Regions from separate parts of the Bradyrhizobium sp. USDA 336 genome, predicted to be linked through region 4. Evidence: predicted binding sites of a transcription regulator. Region 4 holds the regulator's gene; each other region holds the start of a gene.
What was found. Region 4 encodes PhoB, which activates phosphate uptake and scavenging genes when phosphate is short. Its sites were predicted from a motif close to TGTCATNNANCTGTCAT; they were not measured.

Region 1 (5,220 bases), 4.1 Mb from region 4:
GCGTCGATGATGTCGGGATCGACCAGCGCGTTCATCTTCATCCAGACCGCGCCGGGACGGCCATGCCGCGCATGTGCGGTCTCGCCTTGGATGTGCTCGATGATGCGCTTGCGCAAGGTCAGCGGCGACACCGCCATCTTTTCCAGATCGCTCGGCGCGGCATAGCCGGTGATGAAATTGAACACGCGCGCGGCATCGCGGCCGATCGTCGGGTCCGAGGTGAAGTAGGAGAGGTCGGTGTAGATGCGCGCGGTGACCGGGTGATAATTGCCGGTGCCGGTATGGACGTAAGTCGTCAGGCTGCCGCCCTCGCGGCGCACCACCATCGAGAGCTTCGCGTGCGTCTTCAATTCGAGGAAGCCGTAGACGACCTGCACGCCGGCGCGTTCGAGATCGCGGGCCCAGCGGATGTTGGCTTCTTCGTCGAACCGCGCTTTCAGCTCGATCAGCGCGGTGACTGATTTGCCGGCTTCGGCCGCTTCGGCCAGCGCGCGCACGATCGGTGAATTGTTGGAGGTGCGGTAGAGCGTCTGCTTGATCGCAACGACGTCGGGGTCGCGCGTGGCCTGCTGCAGGAATTGCACGACGACGTCGAACGACTCGTAGGGATGGTGGACGATGAGGTCCTTCTGCCGGATCGCGGCGAAGATGTCGCCGCCATGCTCGCGCACGCGTTCGGGGTGGCGCGGCACGTAAGGGGTGAATTCGAGGTCGGGCCGGTCGAGGCGGGTGAGCTGCGAGAGCTCGTTCATCGCCTGCACGCCGTCGACCAGGAAGATCTCGTCGTCGGCGGCGGAGAGCGCGTGCTGCACGAAGCTGCGCAGCTGCTCCGGCATCTTGGCGTCGATCTCGAGCCGGATCACCGATCCGCGGCGGCGGCGCTTCAGCGCGGTCTCGAACAGGCGGACGAGATCTTCGGCCTCCTCCTCGATTTCGAGCTCGGAGTCGCGGATGATCCGGAAGGCGCCTTGGCCGTGCAGATTGTAGCCGGGGAACAGGCGGTTGATGAACAGGGCGGTGGCCTGCTCCAGCGAGATCAGGCGCACCGTGCCATCCGCCGGCAGGCGGATGAAGCGGTCGATCTTGCCGGGCATGCGGATCAGCGCGTTCATCTGCTTGCCGTCGGCGGCGCGCGTGAGCTGCAGCGCGATGGTGAAGCCGAGGCTCGGAATGAACGGGAAGGGGTGGGCCGGATCGATCGCGAGCGGGGTCAGGAGAGGGAACACGTTATGGAGGAAGTAGTCCTCGATCCAGGTCCGTTCTGCCTTGCTGACGTCCTTGCCGTCCACCAGCACGATGCCGACCTCGGCCAACGTGGCGCGCAGGTCGCGCCAGATCGCCTGCTGGTCGGAGGCGAGCTGGGAGACGGTGCGGTTGATCAGCGCGAGCTGCTCGGACGGCGTCAGGCCGTCGGGGCTGCGCTCGGCGATGCCCTCGCGGACCTGGGCCTTGATGCCGGCGACGCGAACCATGAAGAACTCGTCGAGGTTATTGGCCGAAATCGACAGGAATCGCACCCGCTCCAGCACGGGGTGGCTCGGGTTGACCGATTCCTCCAGGACGCGGCGGTTGAAATGCAGCCAGGACAGCTCGCGGTTGATGAACCGCTCGGGACTGGACGCGATCGCCGGAAGGCTCTCGGATTCCGGGGCTTTCTCTTTCGTTTCAACAGCTTGCGCAGAGTCCATCAGAAGTCGGTCCATCCAGTTCACCCCAATTGCGACTCAAGCGCAAAAATCGGCGGGAGCATGTGTTAGAGCGATGACGTTTCGATGACATTGATGTTCCGCCCCCGCGCCGCGTCAAGCGGACTTCGGGGAGGCCTGCGAGCCGGTCAGGCGTCCCGGAGCAGCTCGGCGGCCAGCGCCCGGGTGACGGGACGGCCGAGCCGCAGGGCTTCGCTGTCGAGCAGCTCGACGGCCCGCCGGGCGGCGGCCGAGGACCGTTCCAGGCGCGTCGCGAGGTAGCCGACCACGCTCTCGTCCACATTGAGCTGGCGGTCGGCGCAGAACTTGACGATGAGGCCGCGGAACAGCTGGTCGTCGGGCGGCATCAGCGTGACCGCCGGAACGGCCCGCAGGCGCGAGCGCAGGTCGCGAAGCTCGATCGGAAGCGCGGCCGGCGCCTCGCGGCCGGTGAACAGGACGTAGGCGCCGTCCTCGCGGGCGAGGTTCATCAGGTGAAACAGGGCACGCTCGTCGAAGTCCCCCGCCTTGACATCCTCGACCACCAGCGCGCCGGTGGCGAGCGCGCCGGGCACGTCCGTCGCGGTCAGCGCATTGGCGGTGGTCGAGCGGGCGCCAGCTTCCTCGGCCCAGATCGCGGCGAGATGGCTCTTGCCGCTTCCCTCCGGGCCCGCCAGCGACATGATCCGGTTCGGCCATTCCGGCCAGCCGTCGATGAGGCCGAGACCGGCCGCATTGGCGGGGCCCTCGAGGAAGTTGTCCCGGCTGAGGCTCTCCGCATGCGGAAGCGCAAACGCCAATTGTCGGGGATGAACGCGGCCTGCCACGCTTGCTCTGCTCCATGCCGGCGCGCCGGCCCGCTTGTAGAGATTCGACTTGATGGTGCGGGACTTGGCCTTTTGCTGGGCCGCTTCCCCGCTCATTTGGCCTCGATCGTGCTCATGTGCCGCAGCCACTCGACGAGATAGAGCGACACGGAGGAGAGCGTGAAGACCGTGACGAGACCCATCAGGATGATATCATAAGGCGCGGGCTTGAAGCCGAAGGCAAGCGCCGCCAGCACCAAAGCTGCGAACGCTACTTGTGCCACCGTGTTGAGCTTGGAGACTTTCGACGGCTTCATCTCGACCGGCCGGTCGAACAGCCAGGACACGATCACGGCGGCGACAATCATGATGTCGCGCGAGACCACCAGGATCACGATCCAGCGCGGGATCGCGCCCCAGATGCCGAGCGCCATGTAGATCGAGACCAGCAGCGCTTTGTCGGCGAGCGGATCGAGCAGCGCGCCGAGCTCGCTCGTCATGTTGAAGCGCTTGGCCAAAAAGCCGTCCACGGCATCGCTGATGCCGGCGATCAGGAAGACGGCGAACGCCACCTCCATTTGGCTCGACACGATGGCCCAGACGATGATCGGGACCAGCATGATGCGGCCCAGGGTAATGATATTCGGAATACTCACGCAGCGCTTCCCGGCACCGGTTCTGACCTCAAATCCGGCCCGTGGCAGGCTGAACCGGTTGATATGTCTACATAGTATAGCGGGGAACGCCATGCGAGCCATTGCGCGTCCCCGGAATTCGACGTAACCAGCCGCAAACCCACTGGAAATCGGGCATGACCGACCGCAAAAACGGCCTCACTTACGCCGATTCAGGCGTCGATATCGACGCGGGCAACCGCCTGGTCGACCTGATCAAGCCGATGGTGCGCGCCACGGCGCGGCCGGGCGCCGATGCCGAGATCGGCGGCTTCGGCGGCCTGTTCGACCTCAAGGCGGCCGGCTTCAAGGACCCGGTCCTGGTGGCCGCGACCGACGGCGTCGGCACCAAGGTCAAGATCGCGATCGAGACCGGCCTGCATGGCGGCATCGGCATCGACCTCGTCGCCATGAGCGTCAACGACCTCGTGGTGCAGGGCGCCGAGCCGCTGTTTTTCCTGGACTATTTCGCCTGCGGCAAGCTCGACCCCGAGGCCACGGCCGCCATCGTCGCGGGCGTTGCGGAGGGATGCCGCGAATCCGGCTGCGCTTTGATCGGCGGGGAGACCGCCGAGATGCCCGGCCTCTACAAGGACGGCGATTACGATCTCGGCGGCTTTGCGGTCGGCGCCGCCGAGCGCGGTACCTTGTTGCCGCGCAAGGACATCGCCGCGGGCGACGCCGTGATCGGTCTCGCTTCGTCCGGCGTGCATTCCAACGGCTTCTCGCTGGTCCGCAAGATCGTCGAGCAGTCCGGCCTCGGCTTCTCGGCGCAGGCGCCGTTCGCGCCGGTGATGACGCTCGGCGGCGCGCTGCTGACGCCGACCAGGCTCTACGTCAAATCCTGCCTGCGCGCGATCCGCGAGACCGGCGCGGTGAAGGGGCTTGCCCACATCACCGGCGGCGGCTTCACCGACAACATCCCGCGCGTGCTGCCGAAGCATCTCGGTGTCGGCATCGACCTGGCACGCCTGCCGGTGCTGCCGGTGTTCAAATGGCTGGCGGCGCAAGCCGGCATCGCCGAGCTTGAAATGCTGCGCACCTTCAATTGCGGCATCGGCATGATCGCGATCGTCGAGCCCGACAAGGTCGACAAGGTCGTGGAAGTCTTCACCGACGCCGGCGAGACCGTGGCGCAGCTCGGCACCGTCATTCCCGCCGAGGGCGAGCACCGCGTCGTCTATAACGGCCACCTCGACATGGCACTGTGATGACTGGCGCTGTGATGAAGCGCCGCGTCGCCATTCTGATCTCCGGGCGCGGCTCCAACATGGCCGCGCTGATCAGGGCAGCCGCTGCCGCGGATTTCCCGGCGGAGATCTCGCTCGTCATTTCGAACAAGGCCGATGCGCCCGGACTCGAACGCGCGAGGGCGAGCGGGGTCACGACCGAGGTGATCGAGAGCAAGCCGTTCGGCAAGGACCGCGCCGGCTTCGAGACGGTGCTGCAGGCCGCGCTCGACAAGCACGGCATCGAGCTGATTTGTCTGGGCGGCTTCATGCGCCTGTTCACGGCCGAGTTCACAAAAGCCTGGTACGGGCGGATGCTCAACATCCATCCCTCGCTGTTGCCGTCATTCCCCGGGCTCGACCCGCACGGCCAGGCCCTGCGCGCCGGCGTCAAGCTCTCCGGCGCGACGGTGCACTTCGTCATCCCCGAGACCGACGCCGGCCCGATCGTGATGCAGGGCGCGGTTCCCGTCAGCGACCACGACACGGGAGATACGCTCTCGGAACGAATCCTAGAGGTTGAGCACCGGATCTATCCCGAAGCGCTGCGGCTGCTCGCAACCGGCAAGGTCCGGATCGAGGGCGATGTGTGCAGGACGGACGGCAGCGGGCCCTCGGAGAATTTTCTGATCGCGCCGGTGGTGCACGGCTGATGTCGCCGGAAGACGCCTTGGCGCTTGCTAACACCGAGGTTGTTCGGGTCGGTCAGGCATGCGCGGAAGACCTGATGCTGTCGGGGCAGGCCATCGAGATCGATGAAGGGTGGGTCTTTTTCTACAACACCCGAGAATTCGTCGAGACCGGTAAACCAAGTGCCCGGCTCGCA
Region 2 (5,220 bases), 680 kb from region 4:
TGCAGAGCGATCGCGGCCTGACCTACACCGCCGAGCTGCCGAAGGGCTCCAAGGTGGTCGAGGGCGAATGGTGGCGCGCTGATTATTCCGGCCCGCCGCTGGTCTCGTTGGAGAAGAAGATCGCCGACGGGCTCGGCCTCAAGCTCGGCGACGAGGTGGTGGTCAACGTGCTCGGCCGCGACATCCCGGCCAAGATCAGCAATCTGCGCACGATCGACTGGCAGGGTCTCGGCATCAATTTCGTCCTGGTGTTCTCGCCCAACGCCTTCAAGGGCGCGCCGCACACCCATATCGCGACGCTGACGGAAGCGGGCGGAAAGGCGGGCGACGGCAAGATCATCAAGGAGGTCGCCGACGCCTATCCGATGGTGACGAGCGTGCGCGTGCGCGAGGTGATGGAGACGGTCGGCTCCGTGGTGACCAATCTGGCCCTGGCGATCCGCGGCGCCAGCGCCGTGACGCTGATCTCGGCGATCCTGGTGCTGGGCGGGGCGCTCGCCGCCGGCCACCGCCACCGGGTCTATGACGCGGTGATCCTCAAGACCCTGGGCGCGACGCGGCTGCGGCTGCTCGGCGCCTATGCCCTCGAATACCTCCTGATCGGCCTTGCCACCGCGGTGTTCGGGGTGATCGCGGGCAGCATCGCGGCCTGGCTGATCGTGACGCGGCTGATGACGCTGAGCTTCGTCTGGCAGGCCGGCAGCGCCGCCGGCGTGGTCGCCGCCGCGCTGGTCGTGACCGTCGGGCTCGGGCTTGCCGGCACGCTGCTGGCATTGAACAAAAAGCCCGCGACGGTGTTGCGAAATTTGTGACAAAATGTAGCGGCGGATCGAGCTGCCCGGAATCGGCCCGGTTTCCGCGATTAACCACGCTACCCCCGTCAGCTTCGCGTCAGGATTGACGCCGAGGGCGACATTCAGCCGCGCGTGGAAGGTTGCGGCGAATGTGTTAGTTTCCCACATATCGGATGGGTTCGGAGTCCCGATTGTGAGCCAAAATTAAATCGGCTGGCAGCGGTCTCCGAGATAGAATTTGACGAACCGGCGGCATGGCGACCCTCGTGCCGGACCGGACCAACCAACGGGAATTCGACCATGTCGGACCTAGACCGTAACTACGCTTCTCCTTTCGGCAGGGCCGCCGGGCGTGTTGACGCCGCGACGGTCGATGCCGGCCTGCGCGCCTATATGCTGCGCATCTACAACTACATGAGCATTGGCCTGGCCATCACCGGCCTTGCCGCGCTCGGCGTCTACATGGCCGCCGTGACCGACGTTCCGACGGCGGACGCCGTTCGCGTCGGCAAGGTGTTCCTGACGCCGTTCGGCTACGCCATGTTCGTCAGCCCCCTGAAGTGGCTGTTCATCCTGGCGCCGCTCGCGATGGTGTTCGTGATCTCGGCGGGCATCAACCGTCTGGCCCCCTCGACCGCCCAGATCCTGTTCTGGGTGTTCGCGGCGCTGATGGGCATCTCGCTGTCGTCGATCTTCCTGGTGTTCACGCACACCTCGATCGTGCGGGTGTTCTTCATCACCGCGGCGACCTTCGGTGCGCTGAGCCTCTACGGCTACACCACCAAGCGTGACCTGACCGGCATGGGCTCGTTCCTGTTCATGGGCCTGATCGGCATCGTTCTCGCCAGCCTGGTGAACCTGTTCCTGGCCAGCTCGATGCTGCAGTTCATCGTGTCGGTGGTCGGCGTGCTGGTGTTCTCGGGCCTGACCGCCTGGGATACCCAGCGGCTGAAGAACGACTACATCTACGGCTATGCCTCGGCCGGCGGTGAAGTCGCAGAGCGTTCGGCCATCACCGGCGCACTGTCGCTGTACCTGAACTTCATCAACCTGTTCACGCTGCTGCTGCAGCTCCTCGGCCAGCGCGAGTAAGCTCTGAGACGAGAGAACGGACACGAACCCCGGCCGAAAGGCCGGGGTTTTCGTTTGGGGGTACGGGCTCTCCTCGTCATTGCGAGGAGCTCGCGACAAAATTGCGCAGCAATTTTGCGCTGATGCGACGAAGCAATCCAGAGTCCCTCCGCGGATGCATTTCTGGATTGCTTCGCTGCGCTCGCAATGACGCTGCGGAGGCGGCGGAACCCCTTCCAGCAGTCGGACGAAGGCTCTATCCTTCCCCCATGTCCGCACCCGATATCAGGCCCACCACCGAGGCCGACCTCCCCGCCATCACCGCCATCTACCAGCAGGCCGTCCGCGAGGGCACGGCGACGTTCGAGCTGGAGCCGCCCGACCTCTCGGAAATGACGCGCCGCTATCGCGCGCTGATCGACGGCGGCTATCCCTATTTTGTCGCCATGCTGGACGGGCGCGTGGCCGGCTATGCCTATGCCGGCGCCTACCGGCCGCGGCCGGCCTATCGCTTCACGGTGGAGAACTCGATCTATCTCGATCCGTCCTTCCACCGCCGCGGCGTCGGGTCAATGCTGCTGGAACGGCTGATCGCCGAATGCGAGGCGCGCGGCTTCCGTCAGATGATCGCTGTCATCGGCGATTCCGCCAATACCGGATCGATCGGCGTGCACACGAGGTGCGGCTTCAAGATGATCGGCACGCATCCCAGTGTCGGGCTGAAATTCGGCCGCTGGCTGGACACCGTGATGATGCAACGCGACCTCGGCGAGGGCGCAAGCACGGTGCCGACAAAGTAGACGTCGTAGGGTGGGCAAAGCGAAGCGTGCCCACCGTTCGCCGCACTAGAGAAAGCGCGTGGGCACGGCGCTACGCGCCTTTGCCCACCCTACGGCACCGTTCGTTCGTCTAAACCACCGCCAATTTGCGATCGATCACCAGCAGCACCCGCTCGAGCTCGTGGCCGCGGCGCAGGATCAGGCCGGTCGCCGAGATCACGCTGTACATGCCCTGCTTGCGCGCGAGGCGCGGGTCCTTCTCGATGCGATAGATCGGCACTTCCGAGGCGCGGCGATAGACCGAGAACACGGCGCGGTCCTTCAGGAAGTCGATGGCATAATCGCGCCATTCGCCGTCGGCGACCATGCGGCCGTAGAGATTGAGAATCCGGTGCAGTTCGATCCGGTTGAACGTCACCCGGTTCGGCTGCGCATGCACCGCGGCAGGACGTGCCGCCGCGCGCTGCTCACTCGGGTCGGCATCCTCCGACGTCAGACTCATGGGAAGCGCCTCCTCATCGCACGGCTATGACCCCGCGTCCGCCAAGATCGTCCCCGGAACCGCGTTCGTGACAATTGCATGATTGCGCCAACCGTTCCGCATCGCAAGGGGCTCGACCCATCGAATCGGCGTCCATCAGGGCACACGCAAGGGTGGAACTCCGTCGCGGCAAACCGTCACGGGATCGTTAGCAGGAATCATAGTATCGCCGCTTTTCCGCCAACCGCCTGCCGCCCTGCACTGCGAAAAGGGTGACGTGCGTTGACCCGGTCCTTTCGGTTCCGGATTCCTCAGCCCCCAGCCCCCCGGGGTCGAACAGGATCGGGTCTGTACGCACGACAAGGAGGGCCAACGCAAGTTGGTCCTTTTTTGTTTGTGTCGGGATGCTTCCGGCGCCTGTCATTCCGTGGCGCGCGAAGCGCGAGCCCGGAATCCATTTCTCAGCTCGGATAATGGGATTGATGGATTCCGGGCTCGCGCCAAGTGGCGCGCCCCGGAATGACGAGAGACTGATGTCTCAAGAAGATCTGCGCTTCAATGCAGCGACGTGTACGCCGCACCCAGCATCGGGCCCGGTCGCTCGCGGCTGCCGTCCTGGACGTAGACCACCGCGCCGTCGACGCCGTCGCGCGTGAGGTTCTCGATCGGCACCGTCCAGCTCTCCGGACGGCCGGTCCAGTCGCCGACCTTGAGCAGGCTACGCACCACGTTGTGATAGGTGACCTGCTGTCCCTTGTTCTCGCCGCGGGTGATCGCGATCGGCACCGACTTGGCGATCGAGCAGATCCAGACCTCGCCGCGCGAGACCGCGGGCTCCTTGCTGGCGGCGACCGAGACGTTGATCTGCTTGCCCGAGAGCGACATCGTCACCGGCACGCTCATCACGCCGGTGCCCTTGTCGGTCTTGCCGATCGCGTTCTCGATGCCGGCGCGATCGCTGCCGATGACATGGGTGGAGCCGTTGACCACGACCTGCGGCGTGTAGACCTCGCGGTCGCCGCGCATGCGCGAATAGGCACGCTGCCGTGCAGAGAAGCGCGAATCCGCCAGCGTGTCCTTCCAGCCGAGATAGTCCCAGTAATCGATCGGCATGCTCAGCGCGATCACGGAGGGGTCCTTGGAGAGATCGCCGATGATCTGATCGGCGGGCGGGCAGGAGGAGCAGCCCTGCGAGGTGAACAATTCGACGACGGCGCGGGGTTCAGCCTGGGCAGGACGAATGACGGCGATGATCGCACATATGCCGAGAGCTCCCGACCAGAGGGCGCCGGACCAACGTGGAATCAGATGGGAAGCCGTCATTGTCGTCATGTCGAACGCCGCACACCGTTGCTCTCAGGGGGAAATCTTATCGCCGGATGGTCACCGTAGTCTTACGGGGCGCGGTACATTCATCCATCCGGGCCACCGTCCAAAGGGAGGTTTTCCGCCGGGCGGGCCCATCTGAAGCGTACCGCAAACGCGCGAAGGCGGCCTTTGATAGGCCGCCTTCGTTAAGGCTTCTACTCACTTCGCAGTGAGCCATCATTCACAAATCCGCGTTTACGCCGCGAGCTTGCGCAGCACGTAGTGCAGGATGCCGCCGTTACGGTAGTAGTCGAGCTCGTCCAGCGTATCGATGCGGCAGAGCAGCGAAACGCGCTGCAGCGAACCGTCGCCGGAGACGATCTCCGCGGTCAGCTTCTGGCGCGGCTTGAGGTCGCCGACGAGGCCGCGGATGGTCACCTTCTCGTCGCCCTTCAGCCCAAGCGACTGCCAGGAGGTGCCTTCCTCGAAGGTCAGCGGCAGCACGCCCATGCCGACCAGATTGGAGCGGTGGATGCGCTCGAAGCTCTGGCAGATCACGGCGCGCACGCCGAGCAGGCGCGTACCCTTGGCGGCCCAGTCGCGCGAGGAGCCGTTGCCGTACTCGGCACCCGCGAACACCACCAGCGGCACCTTCTCTTCCTGGTACTTCATCGCGGCGTCGTAGATCGACATCTGCTCGCCGTCGGGCCAGTGCTTGGTCAGGCCACCCTCGGGGATGTTTCCGTCCGCGCCCTTCAGCATGAAGTTCTTGATGCGGATGTTGGCG
Region 3 (5,220 bases), 810 kb from region 4:
AGGCCAGATTAATGATTCCGGCCGGCGGCTCGCAAGGCGGTGGCAAGGAGAAGGGAATCCACTATCCTGTCTTGGTGAATCCCCGCAAGCCTTCATTGAGCAGGATGCCCATGAAGAAACCGAAAAGGGCGAGCCCTGCGAAGGCCAGAAAGGGCCGGAACATCAGCGCCGCCCGATCCAAAGCCGTTTCGAGCCGCGCGGCCAAACCGGCCTTGCGCAGAGCGCCGGCTGCCGATGACGACAAGGCGATCATCCGCGGCCTCAGGAGCAAGCTCAAGGCGGCCCTGCTGCGGATCTCGGAGCTCGAGGCGGCCGCCGACACCGATTTCCTGCTCGGGATTCCCAACCGGCGCGGTTTCGAGCGCGAGCTCGCGCGCGCCATCGCCTATATGAAGCGTTACCGCGCCAGCGGGGCGCTGATCGTGCTCGACGTCGATCGGTTGAAGCCGATCAACGATTCCTTCGGTCATGCCGCCGGCGATGAGGTGCTCAAGGCGATCGTCGCCACGTTGACGCGACAGGTCCGCGCCTCCGACGTGATCGGCCGCCTTGGCGGCGACGAGTTCGCGCTGCTGCTCTGGAATCTCAGCGAGACCGATGCCAAGGCGAAGGCCGCGGCCTTGGAGCAGGCGATCGACGAATTGTCATTCGTTTTTCGCGGCCAGCACGTGACCGCGGGCGCCTCGGCCGGCGTCGCGCTGCTCGGTCCGCAATCCGCTGCAGGCCGCGCCCTGGAGGAGGCGGATGCCGCCATGTATGTGCGCAAGGCGAGCCGCCGGCACGAGCCGCGGATCAAGCTGGTCGGCAGCGAGCGCTAGTCTACAGGGAGGCAAGATCTTCCGGCACGTTGCCGAACTTGCGCAGCAGCGTCGCGCCGCCAAATTCGCCCGTCATGGGATCGCCGCTGCGGCTGAATGCGATTGCGCCGATATGGCCGGCGCCGCGCGCCAGCATCTCGGCGCGTCGCAGCGCCGCCGTCGAGGACTGGCACTCCTCTGCAGCGCCTGCGACGGGTGATCCGTCGTCATCGATCAAGAAGGGCATTGCAACGTAATAGGTCACATCCGACATGGCGTTGCTCCAAGGTTGAAGATTATGCGGCGCTGCTCTTGCTCCGCATCTTGCTGCGCGAGATCTCCGGAATGCAGCCGGCGGAAATCGCCGCCTGCAATTCCTCCAGCTCGGCTTCCAGATATTCGTTGGCCATGATCAGCGCCTTGATGGTGCTGCGCAGATTGCCGTCGCACATCGCGATCGCCTGATCGCAGGCCTGTTCGTAATGGCTGTTGTCGAAAAGGGCGGTTGCCGACATCTGCGTTGTCCTCGTGTGTTGTCCTTGAGCGTTCTCTGAGGTGTTGGGGTGCCCGCGAATGTTCCTATTTTGTTCTTATTGAGTCAAGCGGATTCGGAAGCGGCGGGGCGCCGCGCAAGACCGGCTCACGGTCAGGCGATGATGTCGGGGGTGATCTGGTCTTCGATGAACGCGATACGGTCGCGCAACAACAGCTTGCGCTTCTTCAGGCGCTGTAACCGCAACAGGTCGGGGGCGGGCGATTGATGCAACGCATCGATCGCCGCATCGAGATCTCGGTGTTCCTGCTGCAACCGGGTGAGCTCGGCTTCGAGTTCACGCTCATCTTCATTGGTCATGTCTGCGGTGGCCGAAAACCGATAGGCGTGAGATCCGGGCTGTGGATGCCCTGTGGAAATTATCGTCCTTGCGCCGCGTGATCGCAAGCGATCTGCGATCCCCCGTCGCCAATCTCCCGCAACATATTTCTGCAGGGAGCCGCGGCGGTGCGCCGGCGTATTGATATCATGGATTTTTCCGGCGTGGTTCCTTAGTCACGCTTCGTTACATATGAACTTTCAAAAATGACGCTGCAACGACGGATACCCATCGACAGGACGAATCGGTGATGTAGACTTGGTTGTCCGGATCGAATCCTAAAGGTTCAACCCTACCGAGGAGGTTTCGAATGACAATTCAGGCACATCTCGTTGAATTGGAACGGAAGCACAAACTTCTCGAAAACGAATTGCACGAAGCTCTCGTGCACCTTTCAACAGACGACCTGCAAATTGTTGAGTTGAAGCGCCGGAAGTTGATGGTCAAGGACCAGATCGAGCGTCTGAAGCAATCTGGCGACACGCTCCACTAGTAACCCCCGTGACAGTGTAGAGTTGATCACGTCCTTCACGCAGGGATGAGAGCATTCGTGCTCATCCCTGCTGCAAGGTGTGTACCGTGCACGCGGTTGTGCGGCGCTCACTCTTGCTTGGACCCGTGGTTCTCGACGCGCACACTTATCCGCTTCTCGAAACGCTCTCGATGTCTGCGAGTTCGGCGACGTGATCGGCGATCGCGAGCGAGGACGTCAGTCCCGGCGATTCGATGCCGAACAGATTGATCAGGCCTGCAACGCCGTGATCGCGCGGGCCCTGCATCAAGAAATCCTGCGTGGCCACGGCCGGAGGCACGATCTTCGGGCGGATGCCCGAATAGCTCGGCATCAGCGCGCCGTCAGGCAGCGTCGGCCAGTATTTGCGGATCGCGGGATAGAAGCGCTCGGCGCGTGACGGATCGACCTCGTAGTCGATCGTCTCGATCCATTCGACGTCAGGCCCGAAGCGCGCCTGTCCTGCCATGTCCAGCGTCAGGTGCACGCCCAGGCCGCCGGGCTCTGGCACCGGATAGATCAGGCGCGAGAACGGCGCCCTGGCGTTGCAGCTGAAGTAGTTTCCCTTGGCGAGATAGGCCGGCGGAATCCGGTCCAGCGGCATGCCGTCGATGCAGCGCGCCACATGCGTCGCCGACAGCCCCGCGGCGTTGACGAGGAGGCTGCATTGCAGCGTCATCGGTGCCTCGCCGCCGGCATCGATCTCGATGAGGCCGGCCGCCGCCTTGGCACGGATCAGCGGGGTGTGAAACGCGAAAGCTGCGCCGGCGTCCTCGGCTTCGCCGCGCAGCGAGAGCATGTAGGCGTGGCTGTCGATGATGCCCGTCGACGGTGACAGCAGCGCGGCGTCGCAGGCGAGCGCCGGCTCCAGCGCGCGTGCGGCCTCGCCCGAGAGCAGCTGCATGTCGAGCACGCCGTTGGCCTCGGCGTGCGCCTTGATCGATTGGAGCTTCTCGGTCTCCTTCGGGCTGGTCGCGACGATCAGCTTGCCGCAATTCTTGTGCGGGATGCCGCGCTCGGCGCAGTAGCGGTACAGCGCGTGCTTGCCTGCCACGCACATGCGCGCCATCCAGCTCCCGGCCCGGTAGTAGATGCCGGCATGGATCACCTCGCTGTTGCGCGAGGAGGTGACGGTGCCGATCGCCTCGGCTTCCTCGAGCACGATCACCTCGCGCCCGGCCTGGGCGAGCTTCCGGGCCACCGCGAGCCCGACCACGCCGGCTCCGATGACGACGCAATCGACCCTATCCATGGTTGTGCAGGAAACCAGTTGGAAGCACCGGTGGCGCACGGTCCGGATGCGGCGGCGCAGGCGGGGCTTCCGTTAAGAAGTCGTTTATCATGTCAGGGCAATTGCCGCATTTTATGTCACATTATTCTGTTGTGCCCACAGGCGTTTACCCGATCCAAACCCGCGAGGCCAGACAATCCGACGTTGAAATCGCGGGTGGCTGATGGCTGAGAAGAACTGGCACGTGGGCAGCACGCTTTCGATTGCTGTGCACGCCCTCCTATGCCTGGCCGTTACGGGCGCGCCTGCGCGCGCCTTTGCGGCATCGGACAGACTTGCCGTTCCGGGCGATCTCACCAGGCTTGATCCCGGCGTGATCTGGGAAGCCCTCATCGCGGGCATCGTGGTCTGCTCGTTCCTCGCCGCGATCGGGCTGTGGATCCATTCCTCGCTGCGCCGGTCCAGCCGTTTGCAGCTGCGTCGAAACGCCTTCATCTCCTCCGCCATGAACAACCTCAACCAGGGCGTGGTGATGACGGATGCGCAGCGCCGCGTCATCTTCTGCAATGACCGCTATCTCGAGATCTATGGCCTGACGCGATCCGACCTCCGGCCCAACATGACCGGTTGCGACATCCTGAGGCTGCGCCGCGAGCGCGGAGTGCTCGGCGTCACCGATGACGAATTTTACGAGAAGGCATCGAGCGCCAATGGCCTGACCACGGAACTGCCGGACGGACGGGCCATCCTGGTGAAGTATTTCGTGTTGCCGAACGGCGGCTCGGTGGCGACCCACCTCGACGTCACCGAGCAGCGCAACCTGTCGCGGCAGCTCGCCTCCACCAAGCAGTTCCTGGAATCGGTGCTCGATCATGTGCCGGCCTGCGTGGCGGCCAAGAACATCGAGGACGGCTGCTACATTTTCGCCAACAGCGCCTATGAGAAGTTCTGGGGATTGTCGCGGGACTTCGCCGTCGGCAGGAATGCACGGGAGCTGTTTGCGTCGGCCTCGGCGGCCAGCATCGAGGCCGCTGACCAAGCGGCGCTCAATTCACCGGATGGCCAGCACCGCAATGAGTTCGAGGTGGATCGTGCCGGCGCGCGGCGCATGGTCGCCTCGATCCGGATCGTGGTCCGCAACGAGAGCAACAAGCCCGAATTTCTGCTCATCCTATTCGAGGACATCACCGACCGCCGCTCGCTGTCGCAGGAGCTGGAGAGCACCAAGAAGTTCCTCGAGCTCGTGGTCGACAACATCCCGGTCGCGTTGATCGTGGAGCAGGTCAAGGATGGCCGCTATCTGCTCGCCAACCGCAGCGCGGAGACGATCCTCAACCGCAGGCGCGAGGAAGCCACCGGCCTGACCGCGTCCGACATCTTCAACGCCAAGGAAGCCAAGCTGATCGTCGCGCGCGACGAGGCCGCGATCAGGAAGCGCGGGATGATCACCGAGGAGCATCCGATCTCCACCAAGAACGGCCTGCGGCTGTTCCTCACCCGCCGCGCCACCGTGCTCAATGACGCCGGCGAGCCGCAATATCTGATCAAGACCCACGAGGACGTCACCGACCGCCGGCAGACCGAGTCGCGCATGGCGCACATGGCCTATCACGACGGCCTCACCGATCTGCCGAATCGCGCCGCCTTCCTGCAGGCTCTGACCCAGATGATCGAGGCTTGCGAGGGCACCCGCGAGGAGTTCGCGGTGCTCTGCGTCGACCTCGACGGCCTTAAGGAGGTCAACGACGTCTTCGGCCATGCGCTCGGCGACAAGCTCCTGATCGAGGTCGCCCATCGGCTCCAGGATTC
Region 4 (5,220 bases):
CATCCTCGACCCCAAGCTCGACCTCAACCTGCTCCGTGCCCGGGTCGGCATGGTGTTCCAGAAGCCGACGCCGTTCCCGATGACGATCTACGAGAACATCGCCTTCGGCATTCGTCTCTACGAGAAGATCTCCAAGTCCGAGATGGACGGCCGCGTCGAGAAGGCGCTGCGCGGCGGCGCGCTGTGGAACGAGGTCAAGGACAAGCTCAATGCCTCCGGCCTGTCGCTCTCCGGCGGCCAGCAGCAGCGCCTCTGCATCGCCCGCACCGTCGCGGTGCGGCCCGAGGTGATCTTGTTCGACGAGCCTTGCTCGGCGCTCGACCCGATCTCGACCGCCAAGGTCGAAGAGCTGATCCAGGAATTGTCCGAGAACTACACGATCGCGATCGTGACCCACAACATGCAGCAGGCGGCGCGCGTCTCCGACAAGACCGCCTTCATGTATCTCGGCGAGTTGATCGAGTTCGATGACACCAGCAAGATCTTCACGTCGCCGAGCGATCGGCGCACGCAGGATTACATCACCGGCCGGTTCGGCTGAGGAGACGGAACATGGGTTCTGAACATACCGTAAAGGCCTTCGACAGCGATCTTCAGGAGCTCACCCGCCTTGTCGCCGAGATGGGCGGCATCGCCGAGCGCATGATCGTCGATTCCGTCGACGCGCTGATCCGCCGCGACGTCGCGCTCGGCCAGCGCGTGGTCGCCACCGACGCCGAGCTCGACGCGCTGCAGAAGCGCATCGAGGAGCGCGCCGTGCTCACCATCGCCCGCCGCCAGCCGATGGCCGTCGACCTGCGCGAGATCGTCGGCGCCATGCGCGTTGCGACCGATCTCGAGCGCATCGGCGATCTCGCCAAGAACATGGGCAAGCGCGTCGCGGCGCTGGAGACGGATTTCCATCCGCTCAAGCTGTTCCGCGGCCTGGAGCACATGACCGACCTCGTGCAGCAGCAGGTCAAGTCGGTGCTGGACGCCTATGCCGCGCACGACCTGCCGGCGGCGATGGCGGTGTGGAAGGGCGACGAGGAAGTCGACGCCATCTGCACCTCGCTGTTCCGCGAGCTCCTCACCTACATGATGGAGGATCCGCGCAACATCTCGTTCTGCATCCACCTGATGTTCTGTGCCAAGAACATCGAGCGGATCGGCGACCACGCCACCAACATCGCCGAGACCGTGTTCTACATGATCGAGGGCCAGGCGATCACTGACAAGCGGCCGAAGGGCGACATGACGACCTTCGCCACGACGGTGCCGAACACCTGACGACTTAAGGAGCGACGACCACATGGGCGCACGCATTATGGTGGTTGAGGACGAGGAAGCTCTCACCGAGCTTCTCCGCTACAACCTCGAAGGCGACGGCTATGACGTCGAGACGGTGATGCGCGGCGATGACGCCGACACCCGCCTCAAGGAGCACATTCCCGATCTGATCGTGCTCGACTGGATGCTGCCGGGCCTGTCGGGCATCGAGCTGTGCCGGCGGCTTCGGACCCGTCCCGAGACCAAGCAGCTGCCGATCATCATGCTCACCGCGCGCGGCGAGGAGAGCGAGCGGGTGCGCGGGCTTGCGACCGGCGCGGATGACTACATCGTCAAGCCGTTCTCGGTGCCGGAGCTGCTCGCGCGCGTGAAGGGCCTCTTGCGGCGTGCCAGCCCCGAGCGCCTCGCCACCGTGCTCGCCTATGGCGATATCGAGCTCGACCGCGACAAGCGCCGGGTGGCGCGCTCGGGCCGGCCGATCGATCTCGGCCCGACCGAATATCGCCTGCTGGAGTTCTTCCTGGAGCATCCCGGCCGCGTGTTCTCGCGCGAGCAGCTGCTCGACAGCGTCTGGGGCCGCGACATCTACATCGACGAGCGCACCGTCGACGTCCATATCGGCCGCCTGCGCAAGCTGCTCAATCTCGGCCGCGAGCAGGACCCGATCCGCACCGTCCGCGGCGCCGGCTACGCGCTGGACGATCGCTTCGCGAAGGCTGAGCAGACCTGAGTTTTTTGGATCTCGGATTAGCGCACCGCGGCAACAATCTCAGTCGTCATCCCGGGGCGCGCGCAGCGCGAGCCCGGGATCTCAGCGCGAGCGCCCGCGCTCGTCGCGATCAACAATAGGACGTGCTTTGGCGAAGACTCGGAGCAACCATCTCGCGCAATCACCGCGCTCTGTGGTTATGGGATCCCCGCCCCCCGTGCGCAATCGCGCACTAGGCGGGGATGACATCGAATAATAGGAGCCGTCATCGTGTGACGGCTGCCGTCCTGGCGATCAATGAAATCGCAAGCTCACCGCGTGCCCGGCTTCGGTGCTGCGCGACGGCGGTCCGCTGCGGGCTGATAGGCCACGCGCGAATGCTGGGCACAATAGGGCAGGCCTGAGAGCGCCTTGCCGCCGCAGAAGAAGAAATCCGGGCTCGAGGGATCGCCGACCGGCCAGTGGCAGGTCGCCTCGTTCAATTCCAGCAGCGACAGCCGCTGGCTCATCGGCACCACGTTGTCGTAGGTAACCGGCTCGGCTTCCAACTCGACCTCGAAGGCCTGCGCCAGCGCGGTGTTGCCGCGCGCGACGGGGCGGGTCACCCGCATCATGTGCTGCGCGGGCCGTGCCTTGCGCGGCCGCGGCGCTGCCGATGAAGGGCTCTTGGCGCGGCCGGACAGGCCGAGCCGGTGCACCTTGCCGATCACGGCATTGCGGGTCACATTGCCGAGCTCCGCCGCGATCTGGCTGGCCGAAAGTCCGGCCTCCCAGAGCTTCTTCAGCTGCTCGACGCGATCATCGGACCAGGTCAAAACCGTCATTGCACCCTTTCCCTCGCTGCGCGCCTGCCATCCTGGGGCCTTCGCAGCGAATGCTTTAGCCTTGAAAAACCCGTGCCGTCAGAATCCCTTAAGGCTCGCCGGGCGCGCTCAAGACGCCCGAACGTTTACGCCGGTACATGAGGACTTCTGGGATCAGAACTGCTGCACGAGATGTCGTATCTGACAGTCCAAACGCTACAATATGGCGTGACTCCCGCGCAAGAGTCCGCCGACTCGCTTCCACATGTTCCGTGGTGAAAAACCCGCAAAATCGGCACCGCAAGACTACGGAATCAGCGTTTCGCGAGGCTTTCCGGGCGGCATTGACACCCGTCTTGCCAAGCATAAGATAGTGCCACGTGCCGCCCTTAAAAGGCGGCACGTTTCGTTTTCCGGGGCCGGTCGATGGTGCGTCGCGCAATGCATGCCCTCACACCGTCCGCAACATTCAAGTGACGTCATGACTAACAGCGCAGCGCCGCATTTGCTCCCCGTTTTCGCCAGGGCCGACCTCGGTTTCGAGCGCGGCGAAGGCTGCTGGCTGATCGCGACCAACGGCGATCGCTATCTCGATTTCACCTCGGGCGTGGCGGTGAATGCGCTCGGCCATGTCCATCCCGCGCTGGTAAAGGCATTGCAGGAGCAGGCGACCAAGCTCTGGCACATGTCGAACCTGTTCCAGAGCCCTGATGGCGAGAAGCTCGCAAGCCGCCTCTGCAATGAGAGCTTTGCGGACTTCGTGTTCTTCTGCAATTCCGGCGCCGAGGCGCTGGAAGGCGTGATCAAGCTGGTGCGTCACCATCACTTCTCCAAGGGGCATCCGGAGCGTTACCGCATGATCACCTTCGAGGGTGCCTTCCATGGCCGCACGCTGGCGACGCTCGCCGCCACCGGCTCTGCGAAATATCTCGAGGGCTTCGGCCCGCCGATGGATGGCTTCGACCAGGTGCCGCATGGTGATCTGGAGGCTGTGAAGAAAGCGATCGGTCCGCACACCGCCGGCATTCTCATCGAGCCGATCCAGGGCGAGGGTGGCGTTCGTTCTGCACCTCACGCCTTCCTGAGGGCGCTGCGCGAGCTCTGCAACGAGCGCGGCCTGTTGCTCGCCTTCGACGAGGTGCAGACCGGCATGGGCCGCACGGGCGAGCTCTTTGCCTACAAGCGCACCGGCGTCACACCGGACGTGATGTCGCTCGCCAAGGCGCTCGGCGGCGGCTTTCCGATCGGCGCGGTGCTGGCGACCGCGGATGCGGCCGCCGGCATGGGGCCCGGCTCGCACGGCTCGACCTTCGGCGGCAATCCGCTCGCGATCTCGGCTGCCAACGCCGTGCTCGACGTCATGCTCAAGCCCGGCTTCTTCGACCACGTGCAGAAGATGTCGCTGCTGCTCAAGCAGAAGCTCGCCTCCGTGATCGATCGTCACCCTGATGTCGTCAGCGAGGTTCGCGGCGAGGGCCTGCTGATCGGCATCAAGGCCGTGGTGCCTTCGGGCGATCTCGTCGCGGCGCTGCGCGCCGAAAAGCTGCTCACCGTCGGGGCCGGCGACAATGTCGTGCGCTTCCTGCCGCCCCTGATCGTCACCGAAGCGGAGATCGAGGACAGCGTCGGGCGGTTAGAGCGGGCCTGCGCTGCGATCTCCTCCAGCCAGACCAAGCGGGCGGCAAGCTGATGAGCACGACGCCCAACAAAGCTCCCAAGCACTTCCTGGACATCAACGAGCTGCCGCTGTCGGAGCTCAAGAGCATGCTCGCCGCCTCTTCCGCCATGAAGGCGAAGCAGAAGGCGCAACAGCCGGTCAGGCCGCTCGAGGGCAAGACGCTGGCGATGATCTTCGAGCGTCCCTCGACCCGCACCCGCGTCTCGTTCGACGTCGGCATGCGCCAGCTCGGCGGCGAGGCGATCATGCTCACCGGCGCCGAGATGCAGCTCGGCCGCGGCGAGACCATCGCCGACACCGCGCGGGTGCTGTCGCGCTATGTCGACGCCATCATGATCCGCATCCTCAACCACGATGCGCTGCTGGAGCTCGCGGCCAACGCCACCGTGCCCGTCATCAACGGCCTGACGCGGCGTTCGCATCCCTGCCAGGTGATGGCCGACCTCATGACCTATGAGGAACATCGCGGCCCGATCGAGGGCAAGACGGTGGCCTGGACCGGCGACGACAACAACGTGCTGGCGTCCTGGGCCCATGCCGCCGAGCGCTTCAAATTCCAGCTCAATGTCGCAACGCCGCCGGAGCTCGCACCGAAAAAGGCCATGCGCGACTGGATCAAGGCGACGGGCGCGCCGATCGTGCTCGGCACCGATCCCGAGGCCGCCGTGCGCGGCGCCGATTGCGTCGTCACCGACACCTGGGTGTCGATGGGCGACAAGGAGGGCGAGCACCGCCACAACGTCCTCAAGCCCTACCAGGTC

Region 1: ABIA45_RS11025 (RNA degradosome polyphosphate kinase) is a predicted target of PhoB. The motif match lies at 1,762-1,778, and genes of this name have one in related genera.
Region 2: ABIA45_RS27110 (DUF2794 domain-containing protein) is a predicted target of PhoB. The motif match lies at 3,214-3,230, and genes of this name have one in related genera.
Region 3: ABIA45_RS34070 (YdcH family protein) is a predicted target of PhoB. The motif match lies at 1,876-1,892, and genes of this name have one in related genera.

The regions. Positions count from the first base shown of each region.
Region 1 covers NZ_JBIYDC010000002.1:2,132,315-2,137,534, reverse strand. The annotation lists gene ABIA45_RS11025 (RNA degradosome polyphosphate kinase) at 1-1,688, opposite strand, end outside; gene ABIA45_RS11020 (chromosomal replication initiator DnaA) at 1,835-2,512, opposite strand; gene ABIA45_RS11015 (CDP-alcohol phosphatidyltransferase family protein) at 2,605-3,147, opposite strand; gene purM (phosphoribosylformylglycinamidine cyclo-ligase) at 3,303-4,376, shown strand; gene purN (phosphoribosylglycinamide formyltransferase) at 4,391-5,047, shown strand; gene ABIA45_RS11000 (YrhB domain-containing protein) at 5,047-5,220, shown strand, end outside.
Region 2 covers NZ_JBIYDC010000002.1:5,567,050-5,572,269, forward strand. The annotation lists gene ABIA45_RS27095 (ABC transporter permease) at 1-812, shown strand, start outside; gene ABIA45_RS27100 (Bax inhibitor-1/YccA family protein) at 1,095-1,886, shown strand; gene ABIA45_RS27105 (GNAT family N-acetyltransferase) at 2,135-2,665, shown strand; gene ABIA45_RS27110 (DUF2794 domain-containing protein) at 2,775-3,146, opposite strand; gene ABIA45_RS27115 (thioredoxin family protein) at 3,681-4,457, opposite strand; gene acnA (aconitate hydratase AcnA) at 4,689-5,220, opposite strand, start outside.
Region 3 covers NZ_JBIYDC010000002.1:7,053,448-7,058,667, forward strand. The annotation lists gene ABIA45_RS34045 (hypothetical protein) at 62-205, opposite strand; gene ABIA45_RS34050 (GGDEF domain-containing protein) at 162-818, shown strand; gene ABIA45_RS34055 (hypothetical protein) at 820-1,071, opposite strand; gene ABIA45_RS34060 (hypothetical protein) at 1,094-1,312, opposite strand; gene ABIA45_RS34065 (YdcH family protein) at 1,444-1,650, opposite strand; gene ABIA45_RS34070 (YdcH family protein) at 1,980-2,162, shown strand; gene ABIA45_RS34075 (NAD(P)/FAD-dependent oxidoreductase) at 2,308-3,432, opposite strand; gene ABIA45_RS34080 (EAL domain-containing protein) at 3,635-5,220, shown strand, end outside.
Region 4 covers NZ_JBIYDC010000002.1:6,247,533-6,252,752, forward strand. The annotation lists gene pstB (phosphate ABC transporter ATP-binding protein PstB) at 1-541, shown strand, start outside; gene phoU (phosphate signaling complex protein PhoU) at 553-1,269, shown strand; gene phoB (phosphate regulon transcriptional regulator PhoB) at 1,292-1,999, shown strand; gene ABIA45_RS30245 (GcrA family cell cycle regulator) at 2,290-2,802, opposite strand; gene ABIA45_RS30250 (aspartate aminotransferase family protein) at 3,263-4,471, shown strand; gene argF (ornithine carbamoyltransferase) at 4,471-5,220, shown strand, end outside.